Regions from separate parts of the Lysinibacillus phoenicis genome, predicted to be linked through region 1. Evidence: a T-box and tRNA genes for the amino acid it is inferred to sense, from the RefSeq annotation. Region 1 holds a T-box; the other regions hold tRNA genes.
The links. A T-box is a leader RNA that pairs with one kind of tRNA and senses whether it is charged. The one in region 1 lies ahead of ileS (isoleucine--tRNA ligase), so its partner is inferred to be a tRNA-Ile.
Positions count from the first base shown of each region.

Region 2: it encodes a tRNA-Ile, which carries the amino acid that the T-box ahead of ileS (isoleucine--tRNA ligase) is inferred to sense. The anticodon was not compared.
Region 3: it encodes a tRNA-Ile, which carries the amino acid that the T-box ahead of ileS (isoleucine--tRNA ligase) is inferred to sense. The anticodon was not compared.

Region 1 is NZ_JBDFMP010000002.1:354,881-364,933, reverse strand. It holds gene ABC382_RS03030 (oxalate decarboxylase family bicupin) at 1-430, opposite strand, end outside; gene ABC382_RS03025 (aminotransferase-like domain-containing protein) at 992-2,425, opposite strand; gene ABC382_RS03020 (LysE/ArgO family amino acid transporter) at 2,536-3,138, shown strand; gene ileS (isoleucine--tRNA ligase) at 3,180-6,272, opposite strand; T-box leader at 6,333-6,571, opposite strand; gene ABC382_RS03010 (hypothetical protein) at 6,630-6,851, opposite strand; gene ABC382_RS03005 (hypothetical protein) at 6,930-7,577, opposite strand; gene ABC382_RS03000 (DUF3221 domain-containing protein) at 7,682-8,641, opposite strand; gene ABC382_RS02995 (sigma-70 family RNA polymerase sigma factor) at 8,634-9,152, opposite strand; gene ABC382_RS02990 (Lrp/AsnC family transcriptional regulator) at 9,214-9,657, opposite strand; gene ABC382_RS02985 (DJ-1/PfpI family protein) at 9,799-10,053, shown strand, end outside.
Region 2 is NZ_JBDFMP010000002.1:3,884,654-3,894,706, forward strand. It holds gene ABC382_RS20830 (MgtC/SapB family protein) at 1-16, opposite strand, end outside; gene ABC382_RS20835 (DMT family transporter) at 267-1,166, shown strand; rRNA gene ABC382_RS20840 (16S ribosomal RNA) at 1,437-2,988, shown strand; rRNA gene ABC382_RS20845 (23S ribosomal RNA) at 3,294-6,221, shown strand; rRNA gene rrf (5S ribosomal RNA) at 6,383-6,498, shown strand; tRNA gene ABC382_RS20855 (tRNA-Val) at 6,509-6,584, shown strand; tRNA gene ABC382_RS20860 (tRNA-Thr) at 6,588-6,663, shown strand; tRNA gene ABC382_RS20865 (tRNA-Lys) at 6,671-6,746, shown strand; tRNA gene ABC382_RS20870 (tRNA-Leu) at 6,764-6,848, shown strand; tRNA gene ABC382_RS20875 (tRNA-Gly) at 6,885-6,959, shown strand; tRNA gene ABC382_RS20880 (tRNA-Leu) at 6,965-7,053, shown strand; tRNA gene ABC382_RS20885 (tRNA-Arg) at 7,062-7,138, shown strand; tRNA gene ABC382_RS20890 (tRNA-Pro) at 7,149-7,225, shown strand; tRNA gene ABC382_RS20895 (tRNA-Ala) at 7,240-7,315, shown strand; tRNA gene ABC382_RS20900 (tRNA-Met) at 7,342-7,415, shown strand; tRNA gene ABC382_RS20905 (tRNA-Ile) at 7,423-7,499, shown strand; tRNA gene ABC382_RS20910 (tRNA-Ser) at 7,515-7,607, shown strand; tRNA gene ABC382_RS20915 (tRNA-Met) at 7,661-7,735, shown strand; tRNA gene ABC382_RS20920 (tRNA-Asp) at 7,739-7,814, shown strand; tRNA gene ABC382_RS20925 (tRNA-Phe) at 7,873-7,948, shown strand; tRNA gene ABC382_RS20930 (tRNA-Gly) at 7,954-8,027, shown strand; tRNA gene ABC382_RS20935 (tRNA-Ile) at 8,029-8,105, shown strand; tRNA gene ABC382_RS20940 (tRNA-Asn) at 8,110-8,186, shown strand; tRNA gene ABC382_RS20945 (tRNA-Ser) at 8,197-8,287, shown strand; tRNA gene ABC382_RS20950 (tRNA-Glu) at 8,290-8,361, shown strand; gene ABC382_RS20955 (VOC family protein) at 8,424-8,840, opposite strand; gene nadA (quinolinate synthase NadA) at 9,049-10,053, opposite strand, start outside.
Region 3 is NZ_JBDFMP010000002.1:2,545,434-2,555,486, reverse strand. It holds gene ABC382_RS14210 (SLC13 family permease) at 1-267, shown strand, start outside; rRNA gene ABC382_RS14205 (16S ribosomal RNA) at 817-2,368, shown strand; rRNA gene ABC382_RS14200 (23S ribosomal RNA) at 2,674-5,601, shown strand; rRNA gene rrf (5S ribosomal RNA) at 5,666-5,781, shown strand; tRNA gene ABC382_RS14190 (tRNA-Val) at 5,793-5,868, shown strand; tRNA gene ABC382_RS14185 (tRNA-Asp) at 5,872-5,947, shown strand; tRNA gene ABC382_RS14180 (tRNA-Thr) at 5,956-6,031, shown strand; tRNA gene ABC382_RS14175 (tRNA-Tyr) at 6,039-6,122, shown strand; tRNA gene ABC382_RS14170 (tRNA-Trp) at 6,127-6,200, shown strand; tRNA gene ABC382_RS14165 (tRNA-His) at 6,248-6,323, shown strand; tRNA gene ABC382_RS14160 (tRNA-Gln) at 6,333-6,407, shown strand; tRNA gene ABC382_RS14155 (tRNA-Lys) at 6,422-6,494, shown strand; tRNA gene ABC382_RS14150 (tRNA-Arg) at 6,512-6,588, shown strand; tRNA gene ABC382_RS14145 (tRNA-Pro) at 6,603-6,679, shown strand; tRNA gene ABC382_RS14140 (tRNA-Ala) at 6,694-6,769, shown strand; tRNA gene ABC382_RS14135 (tRNA-Ser) at 6,783-6,875, shown strand; tRNA gene ABC382_RS14130 (tRNA-Phe) at 6,880-6,955, shown strand; tRNA gene ABC382_RS14125 (tRNA-Gly) at 6,962-7,035, shown strand; tRNA gene ABC382_RS14120 (tRNA-Ile) at 7,040-7,113, shown strand; tRNA gene ABC382_RS14115 (tRNA-Asn) at 7,121-7,197, shown strand; tRNA gene ABC382_RS14110 (tRNA-Glu) at 7,199-7,270, shown strand; gene ABC382_RS14105 (nitric oxide synthase oxygenase) at 7,560-8,606, shown strand; gene ABC382_RS14100 (TraB/GumN family protein) at 8,680-9,210, shown strand; gene ABC382_RS14095 (CynX/NimT family MFS transporter) at 9,262-10,053, opposite strand, start outside.

The sequences.
Region 1 (10,053 bases):
GGATTCCTGGCGGGAAATACCATAAATCACCTGGTCCCACATCAGCAATAAAGTTACAGCCATTTTGATCGACTGCGGTAATGCGTGCATAACCAAGGAGCATATAAGACCATTCTGCCTGCTGATGCCAATGCAGCTCACGCACGCCTCCAGGTGTCAAACTCATATTAACACCCGCTAATGTCGTAGCAATCGGCAATTCACGAACCGTAATTTCCCGAGACCATCCCCCCTGATTTAAGGTCATATGTGTATCCGAAAACGAAAAGCGCAAATTAGGAATCAACCCCGCATCAGTCGTTGGCGGTACCAGCATATCAGGATTTTCTAAATCCCGCATAATATCTCGTGGCCCCTTATCCACCCCTCCTGCTCCATCACTCCTAACAGGCTGTGGCACCTGAAAATAACCTGGTGGCAAATTCTCCAAACGTTCACCTCTTTCCGCTATGATTCTTCTAAAATGTATGGGTCCAATGCTTTAATTATTCACTTTTCTTTATGTTGGTGAAGTGACTCAGGTTGGAATTATTAAAAGGATTTGTAGATTAATTCGTTGTTCAGAAGCTAGTTACTTCGTGCTACTCAATTTGGAGCGGTTCTCCCGCGGTTTGGATCACCTTTCACTCTAGTTGGAGCGCTTTCCCCTCTTTATGGAGCGCTTTCCATCTATTTTGGAGCGCTTCTCTTCCATTTTGGAGCGGTTCTCTCGCTTTTTGGATCACCTTGCATCCTATTTGGAGCGGTTTCCCCGTTTTTTGGAGCGCTTTCTATCGATTTTGGAGCGGTTCTCTCGCTTTTTGGATCACCTTGCGCTCTATTTGGAGCGGTTCTCTCGCTTTTTGGATCACCTTGCATCCTAGTTGGAGCGGTTTCCCCGTTTTTTGGAGCGCTTTCTATCGATTTTGGAGCGGTTCTCCTGCTTTTTGGATCACCTTGCACCCTAATTGGAGCAAATCCCCCTAAAATAATATCGATTTCACTCAATATCTCACTTTTCCATAGCGTCGACGACACAGTCATGCAAGATTTGTAGGCCATCCTGTAATTCCTCATAGGATGCATAGGCGTAGGATAATCGAATATGGTGATGGTCTTGAGGATCATAAATATAGCCTGGGTTAATTAATACTTGTTGTTGCAATAACTTTAGAAAAAACTCTTTATCTACAAGAGGCTCATGAAACTTGAGCCAAATATAGAAGCCTCCCTTTGGTTTATCCCAACTTGCGATATTCTTAAATTTTTCATGCAAAATACGTTCTGTAAAATCGGCTCGATCTTGTAATTGCTGGCGTAAACCTACGATATGCTTATCATATTTTCCTGATTGCAGCCAATGCAGAACAATTTCTTGTGAGATGGCACTTGAGCCATAGTCTGTTTGCATTTTAATGTCTGCTAATCGTTCGATAACGGTTGTTGGGCCGATTAGCCAGCCGATGCGGAGCCCAGGACTTAAGGTTTTAGAGACGCTCCCCATATAAAGGACTTGCCCGCTTCGATCCATTGCTTTAATTGGTGAAGATGTAGCTTCAAAAAGTAAATCATGGTAGACATCGTCCTCGATTATCGGAATTCGCGATGCTTGACAGGCTTCATACAGTAGCTTTTTTTCCTGTGCTGTCCAAACATGTCCAGTTGGATTATGTAAAGTAGGAATAGCGTAAAAGACGGCTTGTTTTTTTCGTTTCTTTTGAGCTAATGTTTGGGCAAGTTGATTATCACGGTGAACGCCAATCATCTGCATGCCGACCGATTGAAATGGATGGATAGAGTTTAGATAGGAAGTTTGTTCCTGAAATACGATCGACCCTTGTTCTAATAAACCAACAGCAATTAATTGCAATGCCTGCAGCGCACCCGAAACAATACAGACATTTTGGGGCTCAGCCTCGATTCCTCTTTTTTTAACATAGTGACAGATTGCTGCACGAAGTTGATCATTGCCCTGTGGCGAAGAATAACCTAAGCTTTTCGGCTGAAAAGATAGTTCCCTAAGTGAAGATTCCATTTCCTCAGTTGGTAACAAGTCAGGAGCAAGCTCTCCTGTTCCTAATCGAATGACATCATCACGCTGCTCGTATTCATTTATTAATTGGATGGTGTGGTAATTTGGCTTATGAATACTTGTTTCGATATAGGTTTGCCAATTCGGCTGTGTTTGCTGAAGTAATGCATGCCAGGAATTGTCAGTAACATAAACACCAGAGCCTATCTTTGCCTCAAGAATGCCCATAGCTTTTAATTCCTCCAAAGCCTGTTGAACTGTACTTCGATTTACTTCAAACTGCATAGCCAATTGTCGTTGGGTAGGAAGTTTTGTCCCTGCCACCCAGTCCCCTCGTTCCACTTGAGCGATTACCCAGTGAACAATTTGTTGCTGTAACGTGGAGTCACTTTGTCTATTTGGCTGCCAGCTCATGATTCATCCCCTTCCATTCTAGAAAATTGGGTGGCTAAAAAACCATCCAATTGGTCGTTTTCTTTTAGTTATACCATAACTAAAATGAAGAGTGAAAGGAGGGATTGTCGTTGGAAGCTTTTCTTCATGGTATCATTTTAGCATTTGGTCTTATATTGCCATTAGGTGTACAAAATGTTTTTGTTTTTTCGCAAGGTGCTACACAACCAAATGTATTCAAAGCATTGCCTGCAAGTGTGACAGCAGCTATCTGTGATACAATGTTGATTTTACTAGCGGTATTCGGTTTATCATTAATTGTGCTACAATTTGAGTGGTTACGAATTACGTTAATGACGGTTGGTATCGTGTTCTTACTTTATATGGGCTATAGTATTTGGCGTTCAAATCCGTCATCTACCACTAATAGCGAAGCACTGCCTGTAAAAAAACAAATATTCTTTGCACTCTCTGTGTCGCTCCTCAATCCACATGCGATATTAGATACAATCGGTGTTATTGGGACGAGCGCATTAAAATATAGTGGTACAGAGCAAATCATTTTTACCCTCGCCTGTGTCTTAATTTCCTGGCTGTGGTTTTTCGGACTTACTTTGACGGGAGCCTCGTTCAAAAAACTGGATCGCTCTGGAAAACTAATGCGATTATTTAATAAATGCTCTGCCATCTTTATATGGGCAACAGCCTGTTATCTTGCAAGTGGCTTCCTGTAGCATACATAGAAAATGCTCAGGCGGTAACCTGAGCATTTTTCTTATAACGCAACAAAAATTGTAAGCTTTTCATTAAACAGTGCTGTATCTATCGATGTTTCTTCGTGCCATTCCACACCATAATGCAGAGCTTTGACCAACACATTTGCTTGTAATAAAGTTTCGTGCTGCTGGATGATAGATAAGACTTCCGAACTCCCATTAAAGGCAATCGACACATATTGCTCCACTGGTAGCTGCCATTTTTTACGTGCGTCTTGAATTGTACGGATTAATTCTCGCATTTGCCCCTCTTGTAATAAGCTCTCCGTTAGTTGTACATTGAGCAAGACTCGGCAAGTGCTATCCTCTGCTTTTATATAATGCTCCTTCACGACGGATTCTGCGACCACATGCGTTGACAGCAATGTAAGCTGTTGATCTTCAATTACGATATCTAATGCCCCTTGTTGCTGTAACTTATTTTTCTCTTCATTTGTTAATGTCGTTAGATAGTCTTTTACCTGATTCACCTTTGAACCAAATGCAGCTCCTGCTGTTTTAAAGTTCAGCTTATAATAGACACGTTCATAGGCTGAAAAGTCATGCGTCCATCTACAGAACTTGATATTTAACTCATCTTGAATGAGCTCATTATAGACTTGGTAATCTGCCAACTCACCATTTACTGCAACAATGAGTTCACTTAAAGGTTGCTTAACCTTCATCCCCTGGCTATTGCGTATACTGCGTCCTAGTTCCACTATTGTTAACACCATTGCCATTTCTTGTTCTAGCCTCACATCCATTAGCTGCTCGTTACATATTGGATAGTTTTCAAGATGGACACTTTTCCCACATAATTGTCGGTAAATATCTTCTGCTATAAATGGAGTAAACGGAGCTAGTAATTGACAAATAGATGTTAGAAGCTCGTAAAGTGTACTAAATGCTCCTCGTTTATCTACAGTCAGCCCATTTGCCCAAAATCTGGCGCGAGAACGGCGAATATACCAATTGCTTAACTCCTCCACCAATTGGGCAATTTCCCTAGTCGCCTGCGTAAATTGGTAATCATCCATGGCAGCTGTCACAACTTGGATAGTGTGATGTAAGCGAGACAAAATCCAATGATCTAAATGTGACCGTGTACCAGTATTTGAGGCATCATACGTAAACCCATCGATTGTGGCATACATTTCATAAAATTTAAACGTATGATCAAGTGTATCTACTAGCTTTGATTTCGCATCCATTACAATTTTCTTGGAAAAACGCTTCGGATTCCAAGGGGAGCTGTCTACTAGAAAGGCCCAGCGTAAAGCATCCGCTCCATACTGCTCGATTAATTCAACTGGTTCTAAAGCATTGCCTTTACTTTTAGACATCTTCTGCCCATGCTCATCTAACACATGCCCTAACGATAGGACATTTTTATAAGGTGGCTTCCCTGTAAACAAGGTCGATACGGCTAATAAACTATAGAAAAAACCTCGTGTTTGGTCGATCCCTTCAATGACGACATCTGCTGGAAATTGATTGTGAAAAGTCGCCACATCTTCAAAAGGATAGTGCTGCTGCGCAAATGGCATCGAGCCACTATCAAACCAAACATCAATTACTTCAGGTGTACGCTTCATGTCTCCCTGACAATGAGGACAAGTGCAGACAATGTCATCGATAAATGGTTTATGAAGCTCTATTTGCTCATCAACAGCCCCTTTGGCTAATTTTATTAATGCTGCGATACTGTTTGGAGCCTCCTCATGACCGCAACCCTGACAAACCCATACATTGAGCGGTGTCCCCCAGTAGCGGTTTCGGCTGATGTTCCAATCCACTAAATTTTCTAGGAAGTTGCCAAATCGACCATCCTTAATATGACCTGGATACCATGTCACTTGTTGATTATTTTGTAAAAGCTGCTCCTTTAAGGATGACATCTTGATAAACCAGCTATCTGTTGCGTAATACAACAATGGTGAATCACAGCGCCAGCAATGTGGATAGCTATGCTCATATTTTTCTTTTGCAAATAACAGCTCTTTTTTTGCAAGCATTTTTATAATATCGACATCACAATCTTTCACGAATCGCCCGACAAGCTCTGGTACTTCATCTGTATAGCACCCTTTCAAGTCCACTACATTAATAAAGGATAAACCATGGTGCTGAACTGTTTTATAATCGTCCTCGCCATAGGCAGGTGCGATATGCACAATCCCTGTACCACTGTGCTCTGTCACATAATCTGCCATGACAACAACATGCCCTTTATCGACCTTTACATAAGAAAATGGTGGGTGATAGGAAACACCCGCAAACTCATGCCCATCATGCTCACTTACTATTTCTACAGGCTCTGAAAATACCTTTGTTACAAGTGATTTAGCCAGGATGTATATGTTATTTGCATGCTTTACACGTACATATTTAAGTGCAGGATTCATTGCCAAAGCAACATTGGCAGGTAAAGTCCACGGTGTCGTCGTCCAGCCTAAAAAATATTCGTCGTGATCCTGTCGCTTAAACATGGCTGTCACAGATAAATCTTTGATATCCTTGTAGCCCTGTGCCACTTCATGAGAGCTTAAGGACGTTTGACAGCTAGGGCAATATGGTGACACCCGATGCCCTTTATATAAACGATTTTCCTTGTGAACATGACTTAAAATATGCCAGACGGACTCGATGTAATCATTACTTAGTGTAAGATAAGGATCATCCATATCGAGCCAGTAACCTAGCTGTTCTGTAAAGGATCGCCACTTCTGTTCGTAAGTAAAAACGCTATTTTTACATGCTTGGATAAAACGCTCTACCCCGTAATTTTCAATCTCTTGTTTTCCAGAGATGCCTAATGTCTTTTCTACCCCTAACTCCACAGGCAATCCATGTGTATCCCAGCCTGCTTTTCGTTCAACGAAAAAACCTTGCATTGTTTTATAGCGAGCTACAACATCTTTAATTGTTCTGCCAAATGCATGGCCGACGTGTGGTAAACCATTTGCTGTCGGTGGTCCTTCGTAAAATACAAATGGCTGCTGTCCAGCGCGATTGGTTACGGATTTTTCAAAGGTATCCTCTTGTTCCCACAAAGCTCGAATCCGTGTTTCTCGTTCAACCGTTGTTTCTTTCTTTTGTTCTACCTGCATATTAGTTCCTCCTATACAATCAAATTTGTATAAAAGGCATACAAAAAACCCCGTCCCAAGAAAAGGGACGGGGTTAACCGCGAATACCACCCTAATTCTATTAACACAATGGTCAATAGCACTCAGCAACGTACAATCATACGTGTTCTTTTTAACGGTAGACACCCGGGTTAGCTTACTTTCTTCAGCTAACCTTCTCAGAGAGGATTTTCATGTAACATCTGCACACCGACTTCCACCAACTGCCGGCTCTCTGTAGAACTAAATGAAACACTACTCTTTCTCATCAACGAATTTGTATGCTTTTATTGCATGTCATCGTATCAAATTAGCCAATGTTTGTCAATCATGTTTCGCCTATGATAACTCGTTAAGACAAGTGGCGATTTGTTGATGAAGGGTCGCATATTTTGATTGATTATATGTTTGGATAAAAAAGCTTCTTAGTAATGTTTTGTAATTGAATACTGCGTTTCTGTAATGCTCTTCAGCTAATTCACTCTTTAATGTAGATAATGTTGATGGCATTTTCTGCACTAATTGAATTACCTCATCTTGCTCTAATCCTTGCTCCAGCATCGCAAAAAAAAGCCATTAATTTATTCTTTAACTCATCTTCCTTCAAACGTATTGTAGCAACTGATTGACTCCCCTTACTTAATCTTTTTGATTCTCCCAATTACTTTCTTGGTATAGCCCATCTAGCCTCCAACCATTATAAAAACGAACATATGTAAATTCCTTTTGCCAATTATCCTGATGCACAACAACCTTGCTTCGCCAAGGCAAAGTAGATGCATAAACCTGTCCCTTTCGAACCTCAGCTATATGATCAGCTACATCGAGCAGTGTGGAAGGTGCAATCGTATTGTTTATCAAATAAAGCTGACGATCCGGGCTGGCCTCGAGCTCTTGCATTAACTGCTGGTGAAAAGCAACTACCTGTTGATTTGCCAGAAAAAGTGAATACACGAGAGAGCTCGCAAATAGCGCCATTAATACTGCCACAAAAACAACATGCTTTTTCTTCAAACCTATGTAAAACGACCAATTCTTTTCCTTTTTGTATAAATGAAGATATATTACTAGACTAATTGGCCATAAAAATAATATCTGCCAGCAAAGGACAACCCAAAATAGCTCTCCATCTGAAACAAAATATCGAATACTCAGGTAATTGAATAACCATAGAGGAAACGACCAACGCCAAGGAGTCTCTTGCTGCGACCTACTCTTAAAATAAATTAGTAGAAGAGGTAAGCTTAGGAAAAAGGCTGTTGTAAAATCTACTATAGCAAATAACAACCCAACACCTCCATTTAAGGAAAATATTACAACCATTGTAACGGAATCCAAATCGAAAGAAAAGGCTAGACATTCTAAAGTTTTTGATTGTCTAGCCTTTTTTATTAATATTCCTCCACTATTCTCAGCCCCACGATATCTTTAAAATCGATGATTGGTTGAGAGCCATCATTCCCAATCGCCTGACTATATTGTACTTGAACTCGATCGCCAACTGATAATGTTTTTGGGACATTCGCTAGAGGGAACCATGTACCATTGCTATGCTTTTTCACTAATTCATCTGCAGATAATTGACCAATCTCGCTATCCATGACACCTGAGACAACTAAAAATTCATGTTCCTTGATCGCTAAGACTGTTCCACTTCTTTTCCACATCATTTGACTTTCCTTCTCTGGGATTCTATATTTTCCTTGTAAAGAAGCAACGTCTTTATGATAGTGCTGCTTTAAATAGTTCATAGCTTTTTGTTCAACGAACCACATCCGGATTGGATCACTTGTATTTTCATATTCGACTCTGCTTGCCTCCATTAATAAGTTAACTGTAGCCATTTTATAAGCGATTGGCTTTGCATATTTGGAAGAAAAATCTTCTTTTGTAATTTGCAGCATTTGTAATCGTTCATTCATCGTTGGCTGAGTTTCATTGCTAAATCCCTCCATAAGCAGTTCTAACTCTTTATCTACTTGCTCCTGTGAGGGGATTAACTTCTTTGATTGCGCATATGCAAAAGTCGATTCAAGATATAAAAAACTATCAAAGCTTGCCCTATAGAGTCGATTTTTTCTATTCATATAAGCATCCTTCTGTAAGTGAAGTTCTAAAATTCGTTCATCCAATACTGGTGGGATCATAGAGGTTTGTTTTTGATGATCATTGTATTGCAAATATACAAACAATCCTATACAGACGCTCAAAATCATGGCCAAAAGCCCATATTGCCAGCGTCTAGAATATTTTTTAACAGGACGTTGTTCTAAATGCTGAATGACATTTGCCATCACACGCTTTTTGCTTTCTGATAAATCCCGTACGACACGAATATCCACTTTACTCATGCAGAAGCACCTCCCATTCAACATGCTGTAGTTGTAGCTTTAGTAACTCTCGCCCTCGACGTAGCCTTGTTTTTACTGTACTTTCAGGAATATTTATCAGCTGCGCAATGTCGACTACAGACAATTCTTCAAAATAAAAATGAATAATGACCTCACGCTGCTTGAATGGGAGAGCTAGGATTGCATTTTCAATCAAAGTTTGTTCATCTTGCCGGACAAGCATATCCCTTCTTGTGATCGTCTGCTTGGCAGCAATTTTTTGTTGTACTTGGATTCTCCGATAAGTCCAACTTCGTAAATAATCTTTACTTCGGTTACTAACTAATTTCGATAAATAAGCCTTAAGCTCACCACGTTCCTCATAGTTCTGCTGATTATCGTAGAACTTTATAAAGACATCCTGAACGATATCTTCTGCACTTTGTAAATCTCTTACATAGTAAAAGGCAAGACGGATAAGTCTCTCTGTATGCTGTTCCATTATTTTTTCCAGTTCATGAATTAGCAACATGTTTCCCCCTCTCTACCCTTTAAACGGTGCTCATGTCTTTAAGGTTTGCTTTTTTTGTCATTTATTCAAAATTGTTGTCAGTAAATGGTGTAATCACCTTTTTTTCCATTGAAGATAATACGATATTGGTAGAGGGAGTACCATAAGGCATAGCCGCATCTATGAATTCCTCTAATGTTTCTACTGAATAGGTTGCTAGCTTGACGATATAGCTAATTTCTCCTGCCACTCGATAACATTCAAGAACATCGGGATGGGCATTACAAAATGCAGAGAGACTTTTACAATCAATAGATTTAAATAAAATAATCGCCTGAATAGTGCGCTCCATTTTTTTGATGTTTACTTTTGCATGATACCCTTCGATTACCCCTTGTTCCTCCAGCTTTTTGACACGTTCAATAACAGCTGGTGAAGATAAATGGACAGTGGTCGCTAACTCCTTCATCGAAATTTTTGCATTGTGCTGTAACTGCTTTAAAATTTGTGTATCAATTTGATCCATCAGACTTCACCTTTCATAATCAACTTTTTTTCACATAATACCTTTTCAAATAAAGCCATATGGCTAAAATACATTATACAACTTCTGTTATCAGTCCGTCCTATTGATTACAATAGAAGCTATAAAAGGAGGATTAATAACATGAAAAAAATCTTATTACTATTAGCAAATGGCTTTGAAGCGGTAGAAGCAAGTGTTTTTACAGATGTCCTTGGCTGGAATAAATGGGAAGGTGATGGCACAACTGAGGTTGTGACTGTCGGTTTGCATGAACAGCTGCAATGCACATGGAATTTTAAAGTGACTCCTGAAAAATTGCTCCACGAAATTACATTAGAGGATTTTGATGCATTAGCAATCCCTGGTGGCTTTGAGGAAGCGGGCTTTTATGAGGAT
Region 2 (10,053 bases), 3.5 Mb from region 1:
CCAATAATGTTTCCATACACAACCCTCCATTGAAATTTCGTATTGCTAAGAGATATGCAAGCTGTCATTATTATATGTGCCATTACTTTTTTGTATTGTACAACATGAAAGGAAGGAAATATAAGTATTTTTTTATCTTGATACAGCAAGAATCTATTATTTCTGAAATGAAGCATTAGTATGGAATGCTCTCTCATTAATGGGAGGGTTACTTAATTGTTTTCTTTCGTAAGAAATAGGAGAGCGAAATTGATGGAGGTGATTTTATGGAGAAGCCGAAGATTCATCCGTACATTCCAATCGTAATTGGTGTTATTTCAGTATCTATGTCCGCTATTTTCGTGAAATTAGCATCAGCGGAAGCGGGCATTATAGCATTTTATCGTATGCTATTTTCGGTTTTAATAATGCTTCCATTGTTTTTGGGGAGATATTCAAAGGAGCTTACAACATTAAAGAGGCGTGATTGGCTTTTTTCCACAGCCGCGGGAATCTTTTTAGCATTTCATTTTATTTTATGGTTTGAGTCACTCAACTATACTTCTGTCGCAAGTTCAACAGTTCTGGTAACGCTACAACCTTTGTTTGCCTTTGTGGGGACATACTTTTTCTTTAAAGAAAAGATAACGATGAAAACAATCGTTGCTGGAACAATTGCTATTGCGGGAAGTATTTTAATTAGTTGGGGCGATTTTAAAGTAAGTGGGACAGCTTTTTACGGAGATATATTAGCGCTCATTGCTTGTGCACTTGCTACAGCTTATTTTTTATTAGGACAGGATGTACGCAAAAGATTATCGTTAATGACTTATACAATGGTTGTTTATGTAGTGAGTACAATTACTTTATTTATCTATGTACTAATTAAAGGAGAATCATTTGGACCGTATTCTTCTTCTGATTGGTTATGGTTTGTCTTATTAGCGTTAATACCTAATTTATTTGGTCATACTTTATTTAATTGGTCTATTAAATACGTAAGTACGAATGTTGTTTCAATAGCTATTCTCTTTGAGCCGGTTGGTGCAGCTCTTTTAGCATTGTGGATATTTAAGGAGTATTTAATCGTTACCCAAATCTTTGGTGGGTTAATTGTATTAGTAGGAATCCTATTGTTTGTAATTGATATAAAAAAGATTTTTAAATTTTTTATGAAAAATGCTTGATTTTAAAAATGATATATTATATATTATTACTTGTCCTTAACAAGAAGGAACACTTGAAAAAAAGAAATTTAAAAAGTTGTTGACTTCTCGTTGAGAATGAGATATGATAGTAAAGTCGCTAAAACGACTTAAACAAAATGAACCTTGAAAACTGAACAAGCAAAACGTAATCAATAAAGTTTTAAGTAACTAGTTTCGGCTAGTGAACAAAACAAAATTTTGGACATCAAAATTGATGCCAGCAAAACAATTTGAGCTAATCAAATTTCTTTTATGGAGAGTTTGATCCTGGCTCAGGACGAACGCTGGCGGCGTGCCTAATACATGCAAGTCGAGCGAACAGAGAAGGAGCTTGCTCCTTTGACGTTAGCGGCGGACGGGTGAGTAACACGTGGGCAACCTACCTTATAGTTTGGGATAACTCCGGGAAACCGGGGCTAATACCGAATAATCTGTTCCACCTCATGGTGGAACACTGAAAGACGGTTTCGGCTGTCGCTATAAGATGGGCCCGCGGCGCATTAGCTAGTTGGTGAGGTAACGGCTCACCAAGGCGACGATGCGTAGCCGACCTGAGAGGGTGATCGGCCACACTGGGACTGAGACACGGCCCAGACTCCTACGGGAGGCAGCAGTAGGGAATCTTCCACAATGGGCGAAAGCCTGATGGAGCAACGCCGCGTGAGTGAAGAAGGTTTTCGGATCGTAAAACTCTGTTGTAAGGGAAGAACAAGTACAGTAGTAACTGGCTGTACCTTGACGGTACCTTATTAGAAAGCCACGGCTAACTACGTGCCAGCAGCCGCGGTAATACGTAGGTGGCAAGCGTTGTCCGGAATTATTGGGCGTAAAGCGCGCGCAGGCGGTCCTTTAAGTCTGATGTGAAAGCCCACGGCTCAACCGTGGAGGGTCATTGGAAACTGGGGGACTTGAGTGCAGAAGAGGAAAGTGGAATTCCAAGTGTAGCGGTGAAATGCGTAGAGATTTGGAGGAACACCAGTGGCGAAGGCGACTTTCTGGTCTGTAACTGACGCTGAGGCGCGAAAGCGTGGGGAGCAAACAGGATTAGATACCCTGGTAGTCCACGCCGTAAACGATGAGTGCTAAGTGTTAGGGGGTTTCCGCCCCTTAGTGCTGCAGCTAACGCATTAAGCACTCCGCCTGGGGAGTACGGTCGCAAGACTGAAACTCAAAGGAATTGACGGGGGCCCGCACAAGCGGTGGAGCATGTGGTTTAATTCGAAGCAACGCGAAGAACCTTACCAGGTCTTGACATCCCGTTGACCACTGTAGAGATATAGTTTCCCCTTCGGGGGCAACGGTGACAGGTGGTGCATGGTTGTCGTCAGCTCGTGTCGTGAGATGTTGGGTTAAGTCCCGCAACGAGCGCAACCCTTGATCTTAGTTGCCATCATTTAGTTGGGCACTCTAAGGTGACTGCCGGTGACAAACCGGAGGAAGGTGGGGATGACGTCAAATCATCATGCCCCTTATGACCTGGGCTACACACGTGCTACAATGGACGATACAAACGGTTGCCAACTCGCGAGAGGGAGCTAATCCGATAAAGTCGTTCTCAGTTCGGATTGTAGGCTGCAACTCGCCTACATGAAGCCGGAATCGCTAGTAATCGCGGATCAGCATGCCGCGGTGAATACGTTCCCGGGCCTTGTACACACCGCCCGTCACACCACGAGAGTTTGTAACACCCGAAGTCGGTGAGGTAACCTTTTGGAGCCAGCCGCCGAAGGTGGGATAGATGATTGGGGTGAAGTCGTAACAAGGTAGCCGTATCGGAAGGTGCGGCTGGATCACCTCCTTTCTAAGGATTATTTCGGAATACAAACCTAGGGTTTGTAAGATTACGTTTTGCGTTCAGTTTTGAAGGTTCATTCTTCCGAATGAAATACTTCAAAACTTGTTCTTTGAAAACTGGATAAAACGACATTGAAATTGTAACAAACACATTTATTTTTTAAGTTTTTTATAGGCTTAATAACATTAGTAAGGTTTCAAGACACGAGCAGTTCTAGGAAGCAATCGAGTGAATGAAGGAGCGTACTTCAGTACGTGACTGATTGAACGAGTGAAGCTGACAACGAAATGCGATGTGTATTGAAAGCTGTAGGTTAAGTTATTAAGGGCGCACGGCGAATGCCTTGGCACTAGGAGCCGAAGAAGGACGGCACTAACACCGATATGCTTCGGGGAGCTGTAAGTGAGCTTTGATCCGGAGATTTCCGAATGGGGGAACCCACTACGTTTAATCGCGTAGTATCTTGACGTGAATACATAGCGTCTTGAAGGCAGACCCAGGGAACTGAAACATCTAAGTACCTGGAGGAAGAGAAAGAAAAATCGATTCCCTGAGTAGCGGCGAGCGAAACGGGAAGAGCCCAAACCAAGAGGCTTGCCTCTTGGGGTTGTAGGACACTCTATACGGAGTTACAAAAGAGCGAGTTAGATGAAGCGACTTGGAAAGGTCCGCCAGAGCAGGTAAAAGCCCTGTAGTCGAAAGTTCGTTCTCTCCTGAGTGGATCCTGAGTACGGCGGAACACGTGAAATTCCGTCGGAATCCGGGAGGACCATCTCCCAAGGCTAAATACTACCTAGTGACCGATAGTGAACCAGTACCGTGAGGGAAAGGTGAAAAGCACCCCGGAAGGGGAGTGAAAGAGATCCTGAAACCGTGTGCCTACAAGTAGTTAGAGCCCGTTAATGGGTGATAGCGTGCCTTTTGTAGAATGAACCGGCGAGTTACGATTACGTGCAAGGTTAAGCTTTAGAAGGCGGAGCCGCAGCGAAAGCGAGTCTGAATAGGGCGAAATAGTACGTGGTCGTAGACCCGAAACCAGGTGATCTACCCATGTCCAGGGTGAAGGTAAGGTAACACTTACTGGAGGCCCGAACCCACGCACGTTGAAAAGTGCGGGGATGAGGTGTGGGTAGCGGAGAAATTCCAATCGAACTTGGAGATAGCTGGTTCTCTCCGAAATAGCTTTAGGGCTAGCCTCGTGATGAGAATACTGGAGGTAGAGCACTGTTTGGACTAGGGGGCCATCCCGGTTTACCGAATTCAGACAAACTCCGAATGCCAGATATTTATACACGGGAGTCAGACTGCGAGTGATAAGATCCGTAGTCAAAAGGGAAACAGCCCAGACCACCAGCTAAGGTCCCAAAGTAATCGTTAAGTGGAAAAGGATGTGGCGTTGCACAGACAACCAGGATGTTGGCTTAGAAGCAGCCATCATTTAAAGAGTGCGTAATAGCTCACTGGTCGAGTGACGCTGCGCCGAAAATGTATCGGGGCTAAACGATTCACCGAAGCTGTGGATTGACATCTACGATGTCAGTGGTAGGAGAGCGTTCTAAGTGCGTTGAAGTCAGACCGGAAGGACTGGTGGAGCGCTTAGAAGTGAGAATGCCGGTATGAGTAGCGAAAGACGGGTGAGAATCCCGTCCACCGTATGACTAAGGTTTCCTGAGGAAGGCTCGTCCGCTCAGGGTTAGTCGGGACCTAAGCCGAGGCCGACAGGCGTAGGCGATGGACAACAGGTTGATATTCCTGTACCACCTCCTCACCGTTTGAGAAATGGGGGGACGCAGTAGGATAGGGTAAGCGCGCTGTTGGTTATGCGCGTCCAAGCAGTAAGGCGTGTGTGTAGGCAAATCCGCACACTGTAACGTTGAGCTGTGATGGCGAGTCCGTATGGACGAAGTTCCTGATTTCACACTGCCAAGAAAAGCCTCTATCGAGGTGAGAGGTGCCCGTACCGCAAACCGACACAGGTAGTCGAGGAGAGAATCCTAAGGTGTGCGAGAGAACTCTCGTTAAGGAACTCGGCAAAATGACCCCGTAACTTCGGGAGAAGGGGTGCTCTTGAGCGTGCAAGCGCATGAGAGCCGCAGTGAATAGGCCCAGGCGACTGTTTAGCAAAAACACAGGTCTCTGCAAAACCGTAAGGTGACGTATAGGGGCTGACGCCTGCCCGGTGCTGGAAGGTTAAGAGGAGTGGTTAGCGCAAGCGAAGCTGCGAATTGAAGCCCCAGTAAACGGCGGCCGTAACTATAACGGTCCTAAGGTAGCGAAATTCCTTGTCGGGTAAGTTCCGACCCGCACGAAAGGCGTAACGATCTGGGCACTGTCTCAACGAGAGACTCGGTGAAATTATAGTACCTGTGAAGATGCAGGTTACCCGCGACAGGACGGAAAGACCCCGTGGAGCTTTACTGTAGCCTGATATTGAATTTTGGTACAACTTGTACAGGATAGGTAGGAGCCAGAGATCTCGGAGCGCCAGCTTCGAAGGAGGCGTCGGTGGGATACTACCCTGGTTGTATTGAAATTCTAACCCATGCCCCTTAGCGGGGCAGGAGACAGTGTCAGGCGGACAGTTTGACTGGGGCGGTCGCCTCCTAAAAGGTAACGGAGGCGCCCAAAGGTTCCCTCAGAATGGTTGGAAATCATTCGTAGAGTGTAAAGGCACAAGGGAGCTTGACTGCGAGACCTACAAGTCGAGCAGGGTCGAAAGACGGGCTTAGTGATCCGGTGGTTCCGCATGGAAGGGCCATCGCTCAACGGATAAAAGCTACCCCGGGGATAACAGGCTTATCTCCCCCAAGAGTCCACATCGACGGGGAGGTTTGGCACCTCGATGTCGGCTCATCGCATCCTGGGGCTGTAGTCGGTCCCAAGGGTTGGGCTGTTCGCCCATTAAAGCGGTACGCGAGCTGGGTTCAGAACGTCGTGAGACAGTTCGGTCCCTATCCGTCGTGGGCGTAGGAAATTTGAGAGGAGCTGTCCTTAGTACGAGAGGACCGGGATGGACACACCGCTGGTGTACCAGTTGTCTTGCCAAAGGCATCGCTGGGTAGCTATGTGTGGACGGGATAAGTGCTGAAAGCATCTAAGCATGAAGCCCCCCTCAAGATGAGATTTCCCATTACGCAAGTAAGTAAGATCCCTCAAAGACGATGAGGTAGATAGGTTCGAGGTGGAAGTGTGGTGACACATGGAGCTGACGAATACTAATCGATCGAGGACTTAACCAAATTGTTTGAAGCAGTCAATGTACGTTTATCCAGTTTTGAAAGAACAACTCTTTCATAAGAGCTTTTATACATACTGTATTTTGAAGCTTAACATATAGGAACTTCTGCTAAGAATGCTATATCCTTATTGTAATGCAGAAGACAGCACATCTACGTGCAAGTCTAGTGATGATGGCAAAGAGGTCACACCCGTTCCCATACCGAACACGGAAGTTAAGCTCTTTAGCGCCGATGGTAGTTGGGGGCTTCCCCCTGTGAGAGTAGGACGTCGCTAGGCATAATACCCAGGAGGATTAGCTCAGCTGGGAGAGCACCTGCCTTACAAGCAGGGGGTCGGCGGTTCGAGCCCGTCATCCTCCACCATATGCCGGTTTAGCTCAGCAGGTAGAGCAACTGACTTGTAATCAGTAGGTCGTGGGTTCGATTCCTATAGCCGGCACCATTTTTTCGAGCCATTAGCTCAGTTGGTAGAGCATCTGACTTTTAATCAGAGGGTCGAAGGTTCGAGTCCTTCATGGCTCACCATTTTGAAATAATAATAAGCGGGTGTGGCGGAATTGGCAGACGCACTAGACTTAGGATCTAGCGCCGCAAGGCGTGGGGGTTCGACTCCCTTCACCCGCACCATTATTTTCATTGCCAGATAAAAAAACTTATGCACATGCGGAAGTAGTTCAGTGGTAGAACACCACCTTGCCAAGGTGGGGGTCGCGAGTTCGAACCTCGTCTTCCGCTCCAAATGTGCCGGGGTGGCGGAACTGGCAGACGCACAGGACTTAAAATCCTGCGGTAGGTGACTACCGTACCGGTTCGATTCCGGTCCTCGGCACCATTTATTATGCGCCCGTAGCTCAATTGGATAGAGCGTCTGACTACGGATCAGAAGGTTATGGGTTCGACTCCTGTCGGGCGCGCCAAAAGAACGAACGGGAAGTAGCTCAGCTTGGTAGAGCACTTGGTTTGGGACCAAGGGGTCGCAGGTTCGAATCCTGTCTTCCCGACCATTTCCTAAAATTATGGGGCCTTAGCTCAGCTGGGAGAGCGCCTGCCTTGCACGCAGGAGGTCAGCGGTTCGATCCCGCTAGGCTCCACCATAGTAAATAACCAGTATAAAGATCCTGGCGGCGTAGCTCAGCTGGCTAGAGCGTACGGTTCATACCCGTAAGGTCGGGGGTTCGATCCCCTCTGCCGCCATCTTAAAGGACCTTTAGCTCAGTTGGTTAGAGCAGACGGCTCATAACCGTCCGGTCGCAGGTTCGAGTCCTGCAAGGTCCACCATTTATATAGTGTAACGGAGGTATACCCAAGTCTGGCTGAAGGGATCGGTCTTGAAAACCGACAGGCGGGTAACACCGCGCGGGGGTTCGAATCCCTCTACCTCCTCCAGTTTTAAATTTTTATAAATGGTGCTTTAAAAACTCGAAACAGAATATCATTATCGCGGGGTGGAGCAGTGGTAGCTCGTCGGGCTCATAACCCGAAGGTCGTTGGTTCAAATCCGGCCCCCGCAACCAAAAGGTCCCGTGGTGTAGCGGTTAACATGCCTGCCTGTCACGCAGGAGATCGCCGGTTCGATCCCGGTCGGGACCGCCATTATTATAATGAAAAACATGAGAAGCAAAAGAGTGAGCAAGCTTAGCATGGACGAAATGGGTCAGTAGCTCAGTTGGTAGAGCATTAGATTGAAGCTCTAAGTGTCGGCGGTTCGATTCCGTCCTGACCCACCATTTATGCGGGTGTAGTTTAATGGTAAAACCTCAGCCTTCCAAGCTGATGTCGTGGGTTCGATTCCCATCACCCGCTCCAAGGGCCTATAGCTCAGCTGGTTAGAGCGCACGCCTGATAAGCGTGAGGTCGATGGTTCGAGTCCATTTAGGCCCACCATTATTCCGAAGTAGCTCAGTTGGTAGTAGCACCTGACTGTTAATCAGGTTGTCGCAGGTTCGAGTCCTGCCTTCGGAGCCATTTTTTATTTGGGGAAGTACTCAAGAGGCTGAAGAGGCGCCCCTGCTAAGGGTGTAGGTCGGGTAACCGGCGCGAGGGTTCAAATCCCTCCTTCTCCGCCATTGGCCCGTTGGTCAAGTGGTTAAGACACCGCCCTTTCACGGCGGTAACACGGGTTCGAATCCCGTACGGGTCATACTAAAAAACAGTAACTGCATTTGCAGCTACTGTTTTTTTTATATTTAGATAGATATATAATTACTCATTATTTAGTGCGCTTTCATCCATATATACTACTTCCCAAATATGCCCATCTACATCTTGGAATCCCCAGCCGTACATAAATCCGTGATCTTGTGGTTTACTGTAAGGTTTACCACCAGAGGCTAGTGCTTTATTTACTAATTGATCTACTTGTTCTCGGTTTTCAGCGGAAAGACATAATATCGCCTCTGCAGAAGTAGCTGTATCTGCAATCTCCTTCTTTGTAAATCCTTTGAATCGTTCTTCTACCATTATTAATGCAAAGATATTTTCGCTAATAATCATTGAAGCTGTTGTTTCATCACTAAATTGTTGATTGAATTCAAAACCTAAGTCTTTAAAAAAGTTGATTGATTTGTTAAGATCTTTTACTGGTAAATTGATAAATATATTTTTCGATTGAAAAGCCATTGATTATCACCTCCAAATCGACAGTATCATAGAAAATAAATCCATGTCAATTTCTACAAGTAAATGGATTTCATTTAATTCCCAACATCCTTAATGAAAAAGTATAAGTCATATCAAAAAATGAACGACGTTTTTCATAACTCCTTAACTTTACAAAAAAAGCAGAAATATTGATACAACAACATGTCTGCTTTTAAAATTCTTCTTGTTACCCCCGTACAAGCATTCTTTCAAGTGAGCTAAGTGCTTCAGCGGTAGTATGTTCATCTACTTGTATACGATTATGAGGTTGTCCCTGTTCAATACTTTCAAGACTCCATAGTAAATGTGGAAGGTCTATTCGGTTCATAGTTAGACAAGGACAAAAATTTTCATTTAGCGAAATAATATGTTTATCTGGATGTTGCTTAATGATACGATTGACAAGGTTCATTTCTGTTCCAATGGCCCATGCAGATCCGCTTGGTGCTCGATTGATTGTATCAATAATGTATTTTGTCGAGCCGGCATCATCAGCTGCTGCAACAACTTCACGACTACATTCTGGATGAACAATAATCCTCATTGTGGGATGTTCTTTGCGAATGACTTCCGTATGTTGAACTGTAAACCCCTCATGCACAGAACAATGACCCTTCCACAGAATAACCTGGATGTTTTCAAGTGATTCCTTAGTTTCGAGCATATTTTTATGAGGATTCCAAACGGCCATATTTTCAAGGGGAATACCTAAATCATAGGCGGTATTTCTCCCTAAATGTTGATCGGGTAAAAAGAAAATACGCTGTTTTTGTGTAAATGCCCATTGAACAAGCTCCCTTGCATTCGATGATGTAACACAGGCACCACCATGTCGTCCCGTAAAGGCTTTAATGGCCGCGGTTGAATTGACATAAGTTAGAGGAATAATCGTATCGCCAAAGAGCTGTTGAAGGATTGGCCATGCTTGTTCTGTTTGATAAATATTCGCCATATCAGCCATCGAACAGCCTGCACGCATATCTGGTAAATAGACATGTTGCTGTTTCATTGTCAGCATGTCTGCCGTTTCTGCCATAAAATGTACACCACAAAATACGATATGTTCAGCCTCCTTATTAGCGGCAGATAATTGAGCTAGTTGTAGAGAATCACCAGTTGCATCAGCAAATTGAATAACCTCATCTTTTTGATAATGGTGTCCTGGGATAAAAAGTTTAGAGCCTAATTTTTT
Region 3 (10,053 bases), 2.2 Mb from region 1:
ATTAGTAATACAGCAACTGCAGTATTGTTTGCGCCGATTGCCATGAGTGCCGCCATTGCAATGGATGTAAGTCCCACAACATTTATGATTGCAGTTGCGGTAGCCGCAAGTATGGCATTTGCTACACCAATTGCTTCCCCAACAAATGCACTAGTAATGACAGCAGGGGGCTATAAATTTATGGACTTTGTCAGAATAGGGGTTCCATTACAAATTGTTATGTTCATTGTCATGATGGTAGCCATCCCATTCTTTTTCCCATTTTAAAATCTCAGGCTATCCATCTAAAGGAATCGAGAAGTACTTCTCGATTCTTTTCTAATTGATCACGTGGAGTAGATTTGATGTTTCGTCCGTCATAAATGTAAATGAAAAAGAACATAGAGAAAGTCTCAACTTTTTTTAGTCTATCTTTAGGTTGAAAACTCAATTTTAATATTCAATTATTTTGATTATAGTTCTAAAAAAAACTACTAAATTATTATCGAGGGATATGCTAAAATAAAATACAACAGCTAGTGAAAACATCTTTATTAGCCAAAATATTTTATGTTATTAATATAGGAAGTTTTCCTGCTTTGAGAAAAAACTTAATTTTTTTTTAGAAAAAGTGTTGACCTTTTAAAAATAAGGGTGTAGTATTATACAAGTCGCCACGGTGACACGCTAAAATAAAGCAAAACATGAACCTTGAAAACTGAACAAGCAAAACGTAATCAATAAAGTTTTAAGTAACTAGTTTTGGCTAGTGAACGAAACAAAATTTTGGACATCAAAATTGATGCCAGCAAAACAATTTGAGCTAATCAAATTTCTTTTATGGAGAGTTTGATCCTGGCTCAGGACGAACGCTGGCGGCGTGCCTAATACATGCAAGTCGAGCGAACAGAGAAGGAGCTTGCTCCTTTGACGTTAGCGGCGGACGGGTGAGTAACACGTGGGCAACCTACCTTATAGTTTGGGATAACTCCGGGAAACCGGGGCTAATACCGAATAATCTGTTCCACCTCATGGTGAAACACTGAAAGACGGTTTCGGCTGTCGCTATAAGATGGGCCCGCGGCGCATTAGCTAGTTGGTGAGGTAACGGCTCACCAAGGCGACGATGCGTAGCCGACCTGAGAGGGTGATCGGCCACACTGGGACTGAGACACGGCCCAGACTCCTACGGGAGGCAGCAGTAGGGAATCTTCCACAATGGGCGAAAGCCTGATGGAGCAACGCCGCGTGAGTGAAGAAGGTTTTCGGATCGTAAAACTCTGTTGTAAGGGAAGAACAAGTACAGTAGTAACTGGCTGTACCTTGACGGTACCTTATTAGAAAGCCACGGCTAACTACGTGCCAGCAGCCGCGGTAATACGTAGGTGGCAAGCGTTGTCCGGAATTATTGGGCGTAAAGCGCGCGCAGGCGGTCCTTTAAGTCTGATGTGAAAGCCCACGGCTCAACCGTGGAGGGTCATTGGAAACTGGGGGACTTGAGTGCAGAAGAGGAAAGTGGAATTCCAAGTGTAGCGGTGAAATGCGTAGAGATTTGGAGGAACACCAGTGGCGAAGGCGACTTTCTGGTCTGTAACTGACGCTGAGGCGCGAAAGCGTGGGGAGCAAACAGGATTAGATACCCTGGTAGTCCACGCCGTAAACGATGAGTGCTAAGTGTTAGGGGGTTTCCGCCCCTTAGTGCTGCAGCTAACGCATTAAGCACTCCGCCTGGGGAGTACGGTCGCAAGACTGAAACTCAAAGGAATTGACGGGGGCCCGCACAAGCGGTGGAGCATGTGGTTTAATTCGAAGCAACGCGAAGAACCTTACCAGGTCTTGACATCCCGTTGACCACTGTAGAGATATAGTTTCCCCTTCGGGGGCAACGGTGACAGGTGGTGCATGGTTGTCGTCAGCTCGTGTCGTGAGATGTTGGGTTAAGTCCCGCAACGAGCGCAACCCTTGATCTTAGTTGCCATCATTTAGTTGGGCACTCTAAGGTGACTGCCGGTGACAAACCGGAGGAAGGTGGGGATGACGTCAAATCATCATGCCCCTTATGACCTGGGCTACACACGTGCTACAATGGACGATACAAACGGTTGCCAACTCGCGAGAGGGAGCTAATCCGATAAAGTCGTTCTCAGTTCGGATTGTAGGCTGCAACTCGCCTACATGAAGCCGGAATCGCTAGTAATCGCGGATCAGCATGCCGCGGTGAATACGTTCCCGGGCCTTGTACACACCGCCCGTCACACCACGAGAGTTTGTAACACCCGAAGTCGGTGAGGTAACCTTTTGGAGCCAGCCGCCGAAGGTGGGATAGATGATTGGGGTGAAGTCGTAACAAGGTAGCCGTATCGGAAGGTGCGGCTGGATCACCTCCTTTCTAAGGATTATTTCGGAATACAAACCTAGGGTTTGTAAGATTACGTTTTGCGTTCAGTTTTGAAGGTTCATTCTTCCGAATGAAATACTTCAAAACTTGTTCTTTGAAAACTGGATAAAACGACATTGAAATTGTAACAAACACATTTATTTTTTAAGTTTTTTATAGGCTTAATAACATTAGTAAGGTTTCAAGACACAAGCAGTTCTAGGAAGCAATCGAGTGAATGAAGGAGCGTACTTCAGTACGTGACTGATTGAACGAGTGAAGCTGACAACGAAATGCGATGTGTATTGAAAGCTGTAGGTTAAGTTATTAAGGGCGCACGGCGAATGCCTTGGCACTAGGAGCCGAAGAAGGACGGCACTAACACCGATATGCTTCGGGGAGCTGTAAGTGAGCTTTGATCCGGAGATTTCCGAATGGGGGAACCCACTACGTTTAATCGCGTAGTATCTTGACGTGAATACATAGCGTCTTGAAGGCAGACCCAGGGAACTGAAACATCTAAGTACCTGGAGGAAGAGAAAGAAAAATCGATTCCCTGAGTAGCGGCGAGCGAAACGGGAAGAGCCCAAACCAAGAGGCTTGCCTCTTGGGGTTGTAGGACACTCTATACGGAGTTACAAAAGAGCGAGTTAGATGAAGCGACTTGGAAAGGTCCGCCAGAGCAGGTAAAAGCCCTGTAGTCGAAAGTTCGTTCTCTCCTGAGTGGATCCTGAGTACGGCGGAACACGTGAAATTCCGTCGGAATCCGGGAGGACCATCTCCCAAGGCTAAATACTACCTAGTGACCGATAGTGAACCAGTACCGTGAGGGAAAGGTGAAAAGCACCCCGGAAGGGGAGTGAAAGAGATCCTGAAACCGTGTGCCTACAAGTAGTTAGAGCCCGTTAATGGGTGATAGCGTGCCTTTTGTAGAATGAACCGGCGAGTTACGATTACGTGCGAGGTTAAGCTTTAGAAGGCGGAGCCGCAGCGAAAGCGAGTCTGAATAGGGCGAAATAGTACGTGGTCGTAGACCCGAAACCAGGTGATCTACCCATGTCCAGGGTGAAGGTAAGGTAACACTTACTGGAGGCCCGAACCCACGCACGTTGAAAAGTGCGGGGATGAGGTGTGGGTAGCGGAGAAATTCCAATCGAACTTGGAGATAGCTGGTTCTCTCCGAAATAGCTTTAGGGCTAGCCTCGTGATGAGAATACTGGAGGTAGAGCACTGTTTGGACTAGGGGGCCATCCCGGTTTACCGAATTCAGACAAACTCCGAATGCCAGATATTTATACACGGGAGTCAGACTGCGAGTGATAAGATCCGTAGTCAAAAGGGAAACAGCCCAGACCACCAGCTAAGGTCCCAAAGTAATCGTTAAGTGGAAAAGGATGTGGCGTTGCACAGACAACCAGGATGTTGGCTTAGAAGCAGCCATCATTTAAAGAGTGCGTAATAGCTCACTGGTCGAGTGACGCTGCGCCGAAAATGTATCGGGGCTAAACGATTCACCGAAGCTGTGGATTGACATCTACGATGTCAGTGGTAGGAGAGCGTTCTAAGTGCGTTGAAGTCAGACCGGAAGGACTGGTGGAGCGCTTAGAAGTGAGAATGCCGGTATGAGTAGCGAAAGACGGGTGAGAATCCCGTCCACCGTATGACTAAGGTTTCCTGAGGAAGGCTCGTCCGCTCAGGGTTAGTCGGGACCTAAGCCGAGGCCGACAGGCGTAGGCGATGGACAACAGGTTGATATTCCTGTACCACCTCCTCACCGTTTGAGAAATGGGGGGACGCAGTAGGATAGGGTAAGCGCGCTGTTGGTTATGCGCGTCCAAGCAGTAAGGCGTGTGTGTAGGCAAATCCGCACACTGTAACGTTGAGCTGTGATGGCGAGTCCGTATGGACGAAGTTCCTGATTTCACACTGCCAAGAAAAGCCTCTATCGAGGTGAGAGGTGCCCGTACCGCAAACCGACACAGGTAGTCGAGGAGAGAATCCTAAGGTGTGCGAGAGAACTCTCGTTAAGGAACTCGGCAAAATGACCCCGTAACTTCGGGAGAAGGGGTGCTCTTGAGCGTGCAAGCGCATGAGAGCCGCAGTGAATAGGCCCAGGCGACTGTTTAGCAAAAACACAGGTCTCTGCAAAACCGTAAGGTGACGTATAGGGGCTGACGCCTGCCCGGTGCTGGAAGGTTAAGAGGAGTGGTTAGCGCAAGCGAAGCTGCGAATTGAAGCCCCAGTAAACGGCGGCCGTAACTATAACGGTCCTAAGGTAGCGAAATTCCTTGTCGGGTAAGTTCCGACCCGCACGAAAGGCGTAACGATCTGGGCACTGTCTCAACGAGAGACTCGGTGAAATTATAGTACCTGTGAAGATGCAGGTTACCCGCGACAGGACGGAAAGACCCCGTGGAGCTTTACTGTAGCCTGATATTGAATTTTGGTACAACTTGTACAGGATAGGTAGGAGCCAGAGATCTCGGAGCGCCAGCTTCGAAGGAGGCGTCGGTGGGATACTACCCTGGTTGTATTGAAATTCTAACCCATGCCCCTTAGCGGGGCAGGAGACAGTGTCAGGCGGACAGTTTGACTGGGGCGGTCGCCTCCTAAAAGGTAACGGAGGCGCCCAAAGGTTCCCTCAGAATGGTTGGAAATCATTCGTAGAGTGTAAAGGCACAAGGGAGCTTGACTGCGAGACCTACAAGTCGAGCAGGGTCGAAAGACGGGCTTAGTGATCCGGTGGTTCCGCATGGAAGGGCCATCGCTCAACGGATAAAAGCTACCCCGGGGATAACAGGCTTATCTCCCCCAAGAGTCCACATCGACGGGGAGGTTTGGCACCTCGATGTCGGCTCATCGCATCCTGGGGCTGTAGTCGGTCCCAAGGGTTGGGCTGTTCGCCCATTAAAGCGGTACGCGAGCTGGGTTCAGAACGTCGTGAGACAGTTCGGTCCCTATCCGTCGTGGGCGTAGGAAATTTGAGAGGAGCTGTCCTTAGTACGAGAGGACCGGGATGGACACACCGCTGGTGTACCAGTTGTCTTGCCAAAGGCATCGCTGGGTAGCTATGTGTGGACGGGATAAGTGCTGAAAGCATCTAAGCATGAAGCCCCCCTCAAGATGAGATTTCCCATTACGCAAGTAAGTAAGATCCCTCAAAGACGATGAGGTAGATAGGTTCGAGGTGGAAGTGTGGTGACACATGGAGCTGACGAATACTAATCGATCGAGGACTTAACCAAATTGTTTGAAGCATTCAATGTACGTTTATCTAGTTTTGAAAGAATAACCTTTCAACTGAATAAGTGAAGTGATGATGGCAAAGAGGCCACACCCGTTCCCATACCGAACACGGAAGTTAAGCTCTTTAGCGCCGATGGTAGTTGGGGGCTTCCCCCTGTGAGAGTAGGACGTCGCTTCGCTTATTTTTTGTGGAGGATTAGCTCAGCTGGGAGAGCACCTGCCTTACAAGCAGGGGGTCGGCGGTTCGAGCCCGTCATCCTCCACCATATGGTCCCGTGGTGTAGCGGTTAACATGCCTGCCTGTCACGCAGGAGATCGCCGGTTCGATCCCGGTCGGGACCGCCATTATTTTTGCCGGTGTAGCTCAGTTGGTAGAGCAACTGACTTGTAATCAGTAGGTCGTGGGTTCGACTCCTATCGCCGGCACCATTCCCTTGGAGGGGTAGCGAAGTGGCTAAACGCGGCGGACTGTAAATCCGCTCCTTAGGGTTCGGCGGTTCGAATCCGTCCCCCTCCACCATTTTAGGGGCATAGTTCAACGGTAGAATAGAGGTCTCCAAAACCTTTGGTGTGGGTTCGATTCCTACTGCCCCTGCCAGGTATTGAGGTACTCGTTCATATACAGCTGTTATGATTTATATAGTGGCGATTGTGGCGAAGTGGTTAACGCATCGGATTGTGGTTCCGACATTCGTGGGTTCGATTCCCATCAGTCGCCCCATTTCAACATTGGGGTATAGCCAAGCGGTAAGGCAACGGATTTTGATTCCGTCATGCCTAGGTTCGAATCCTAGTACCCCAGCCATTTTTTTCTTTAACGAGCCATTAGCTCAGTTGGTAGAGCATCTGACTTTTAATCAGAGGGTCGAAGGTTCGAGTCCTTCATGGCTCATCATTTTTATTTACTAAGCGCCCGTAGCTCAATTGGATAGAGCGTCTGACTACGGATCAGAAGGTTATGGGTTCGACTCCTGTCGGGCGCGCCAATAAATGTATTTTACGGAATGTAGCTCAGCTTGGTAGAGCACTTGGTTTGGGACCAAGGGGTCGTAGGTTCGAATCCTGTCATTCCGACCATCTTTTATTTAAATGGGGCCTTAGCTCAGCTGGGAGAGCGCCTGCCTTGCACGCAGGAGGTCAGCGGTTCGATCCCGCTAGGCTCCACCATTTCAATATTTTTGGAGGTATACCCAAGTCTGGCTGAAGGGATCGGTCTTGAAAACCGACAGGCGGGTAACACCGCGCGGGGGTTCGAATCCCTCTACCTCCTCCATTTCGGGTCAGTAGCTCAGTTGGTAGAGCATTAGATTGAAGCTCTAAGTGTCGGCGGTTCGATTCCGTCCTGACCCACCATTATTTGCGGGTGTAGTTTAATGGTAAAACCTCAGCCTTCCAAGCTGATGTCGTGAGTTCGATTCTCATCACCCGCTCCAAAATGGGCCTATAGCTCAGCTGGTTAGAGCGCACGCCTGATAAGCGTGAGGTCGATGGTTCGAGTCCATTTAGGCCCATCATTATTCCGAAGTAGCTCAGTTGGTAGTAGCACCTGACTGTTAATCAGGTTGTCGCAGGTTCGAGTCCTGCCTTCGGAGCCACGGCCCGTTGGTCAAGTGGTTAAGACACCGCCCTTTCACGGCGGTAACACGGGTTCGAATCCCGTACGGGTCATCAAGCATGTAGCACAGATGTGTGTTACATGCTTTTTTCTATATGTAGATGTTCAACCAAGACTATAAAACCATTAAAAGGTTCTGTAGCTTTTTTATGGTGAACATAGGACAGTATAAATGCTTTAGCTCATTTCAAGGTCCTGTTCCATTTATCAATCACATGTTTCACCCACTAATAAATTTGAACAAACTATTTCATATATGCAATATGTATGTTTTTTCAACAGCTATTTTCATGGTGCTTGCCGTATCGTTGCTCTAATATGAGGATAAGTGGAGGAATCGATATGAGTATACAGGAGATAGAGCAATTCTTAAGTCAATATCAGAAAGAACAAAATAAATCAGATCTTTGGTTAGAGAATAGATTGCAAGAGATTAAGAGTGAAGGTGAATATTACCCCACAACAGAGGAACTAGTTTTTGGAGCACGTGTCGCATGGCGTAATAGTAACAAATGTATTGGACGCTTGTTTTGGCAGTCATTGCATGTAGTAGACGCACGAGATCTTTTAGACGAAGAGGATATTTTTCGAAAATTACTAGAGCATATCGAGTATGCAACAAATAGTGGGAAAATCCGCCCTACAATAACCGTGTTTGCCTCAGATCGAGTACGGATTTGGAATCACCAACTTATCCGTTATGCGGGCTATGAAACGGAATTAGGTGTTATAGGTGATTCTCATTCTGTTGCGTTTACACAAGTATGTGAAACGCTAGGCTGGAAAAGTGAGAGAACAGCTTTTGATGTGTTACCACTTGTTATACAAGTAGATGGGCGAGCTCCAAGGCTGTTTACAATTCCAGCAGAATATATTTTAGAGGTGCCAATCCGCCATCCAGAGGAAGCTGAAATAGAAAAATTAGAGATGAAATGGTATGCTGTACCCATTATCTCGAGTATGCGTTTTCGAATGGCAGGCATTGATTACCAAGCTGCTCCTTTTAATGGTTGGTATATGGGGACAGAAATTGGAGCACGTAATTTAGCTGATCATGACCGCTATAATATGCTACCAGCTATTGCTGAGATTTTTAATCTTGATACAACCAAACAAGCTTCTCTTTGGCGTGATCGTGCATTAGTGGAGCTTAATATAGCAGTTCTCCATTCCTTTAAAGAAGATGGGGTAAGCATTGTCGATCATCATACAGCGGCTCAGCAGTTTAAATTATTTGAGGAAGCAGAGCTATCGGCTGAACGGGAAGTTACAGGCAACTGGACATGGTTAATTCCACCGCTTTCACCTGCAACAACGCATATTTTCCATAAGCCCTATGTAAATGTCTATCATACACCAAATTATTTTTATCAAAAACCATGCTATTAACAATAGAAGACTCTTCAATTTCCTATCAGTAAATTTATCAATTAATTGTATTTTAAGAAGAGGGTGATCCACTATGTTGGAGCAGCAAATTCCAGATATCCCGTGGCAACAATTGACCACACCTTATGGAAGAGGTGCAGCCATTCCGCAGCTGATTGAAGAGGAAAATTACCGACAACTAGCTGAGTTAATTGAACATCAAGGTACACTTTGGCAGGTGACACCATGGGTTTTGTTAATCCTTTTAAAAAAGCTGGGTAGCCAAGATAGGGAGGATGTCTCCTTACAAGAAATTGAACTTTATTTAGCCGTTGCTCAGGCGATTACTGTGGATTATTTAGAGCCAACACAAACTGTTCAACCCATGCAGAAGCTGCTAGATAGAAACTACTTATGGACAGAAAATGAAGAGGATGACGATCAAGAGTGGGAAAGAGAAACGCCGACGGGCTATGAGCAGACAGCATTTTTAAGCTATTATTATTTCAGCTATCTACTCTTACAAGAGGCTATCCCTAGTTTAACGGCTATTACAGTGCACAATAACGAAGCAGCAGACCGTCTTGCGGAACTGCTAAGGTTATTAGAGCAGCTGAATAAATAGGTTGATAAAAAAGCAGATGAGAAACATATGCCATTTCCCATCTGCTCCAATTTAATGGACATATTCATCTTTAGAAGCTCTCATTGAGCAGAAGAAAAGTACCATTGCCACAACTACAAAAAGCCAGCCAGCAATATCCCAGCCACCGAATAAATCATGCAAGTAGCCAAAAAGAATAGGACCAATTGCGGCAAATAAATACCCTAAAGATTGTGCAAAGCCTGATAAATCTGCTGCTTCAAAGGCAGTACGGGTGCGAAGGGTGAAAAACATCATGGCTAATGCGAATGAAGAACCACCTGCTAATCCTAGAAGGACCATCCAAAGTACTCCAAGGCTTGTCCATTCCATTACAACACCAACAAAGCCTACTAAATAGAACGACGTAAACATCAGTACAAGAGGTCGCTGTGAAGTCATTTTACTAGCAATAATAGGCACAGCTAATGCCATTGGAACTTGAGAGAATTGCATAATAGAAAACATCCAGCCAGCCTTATCAGGAGCTAATCCTTGGGCAATATAGATTTCTGGAATCCAAGCTGCAGTCGTGTAGAATAATAAAGACTGTAAACCCATTGCGCCTGTGACGGCCCACGTAACAGGTGATTTCCATAGTGGTGGACCTGACTTTTTAGATGAGGTAGTTGGTTCAGGTTTATTTGATTTTAATTGAGGTATCCAAATTAAAATCGTAACGACAACAAGTACAAGAGCAATGGCCAAAGCCCCTTGCCAGCCTAATGATGAATTAGCTATTGGATAGCTAATACCTGCGCCAAGGCCAGCAGTTAAATTCATGGACATGGTGAAGAAGGCCATCAGTAAGCCTACATGGTATGG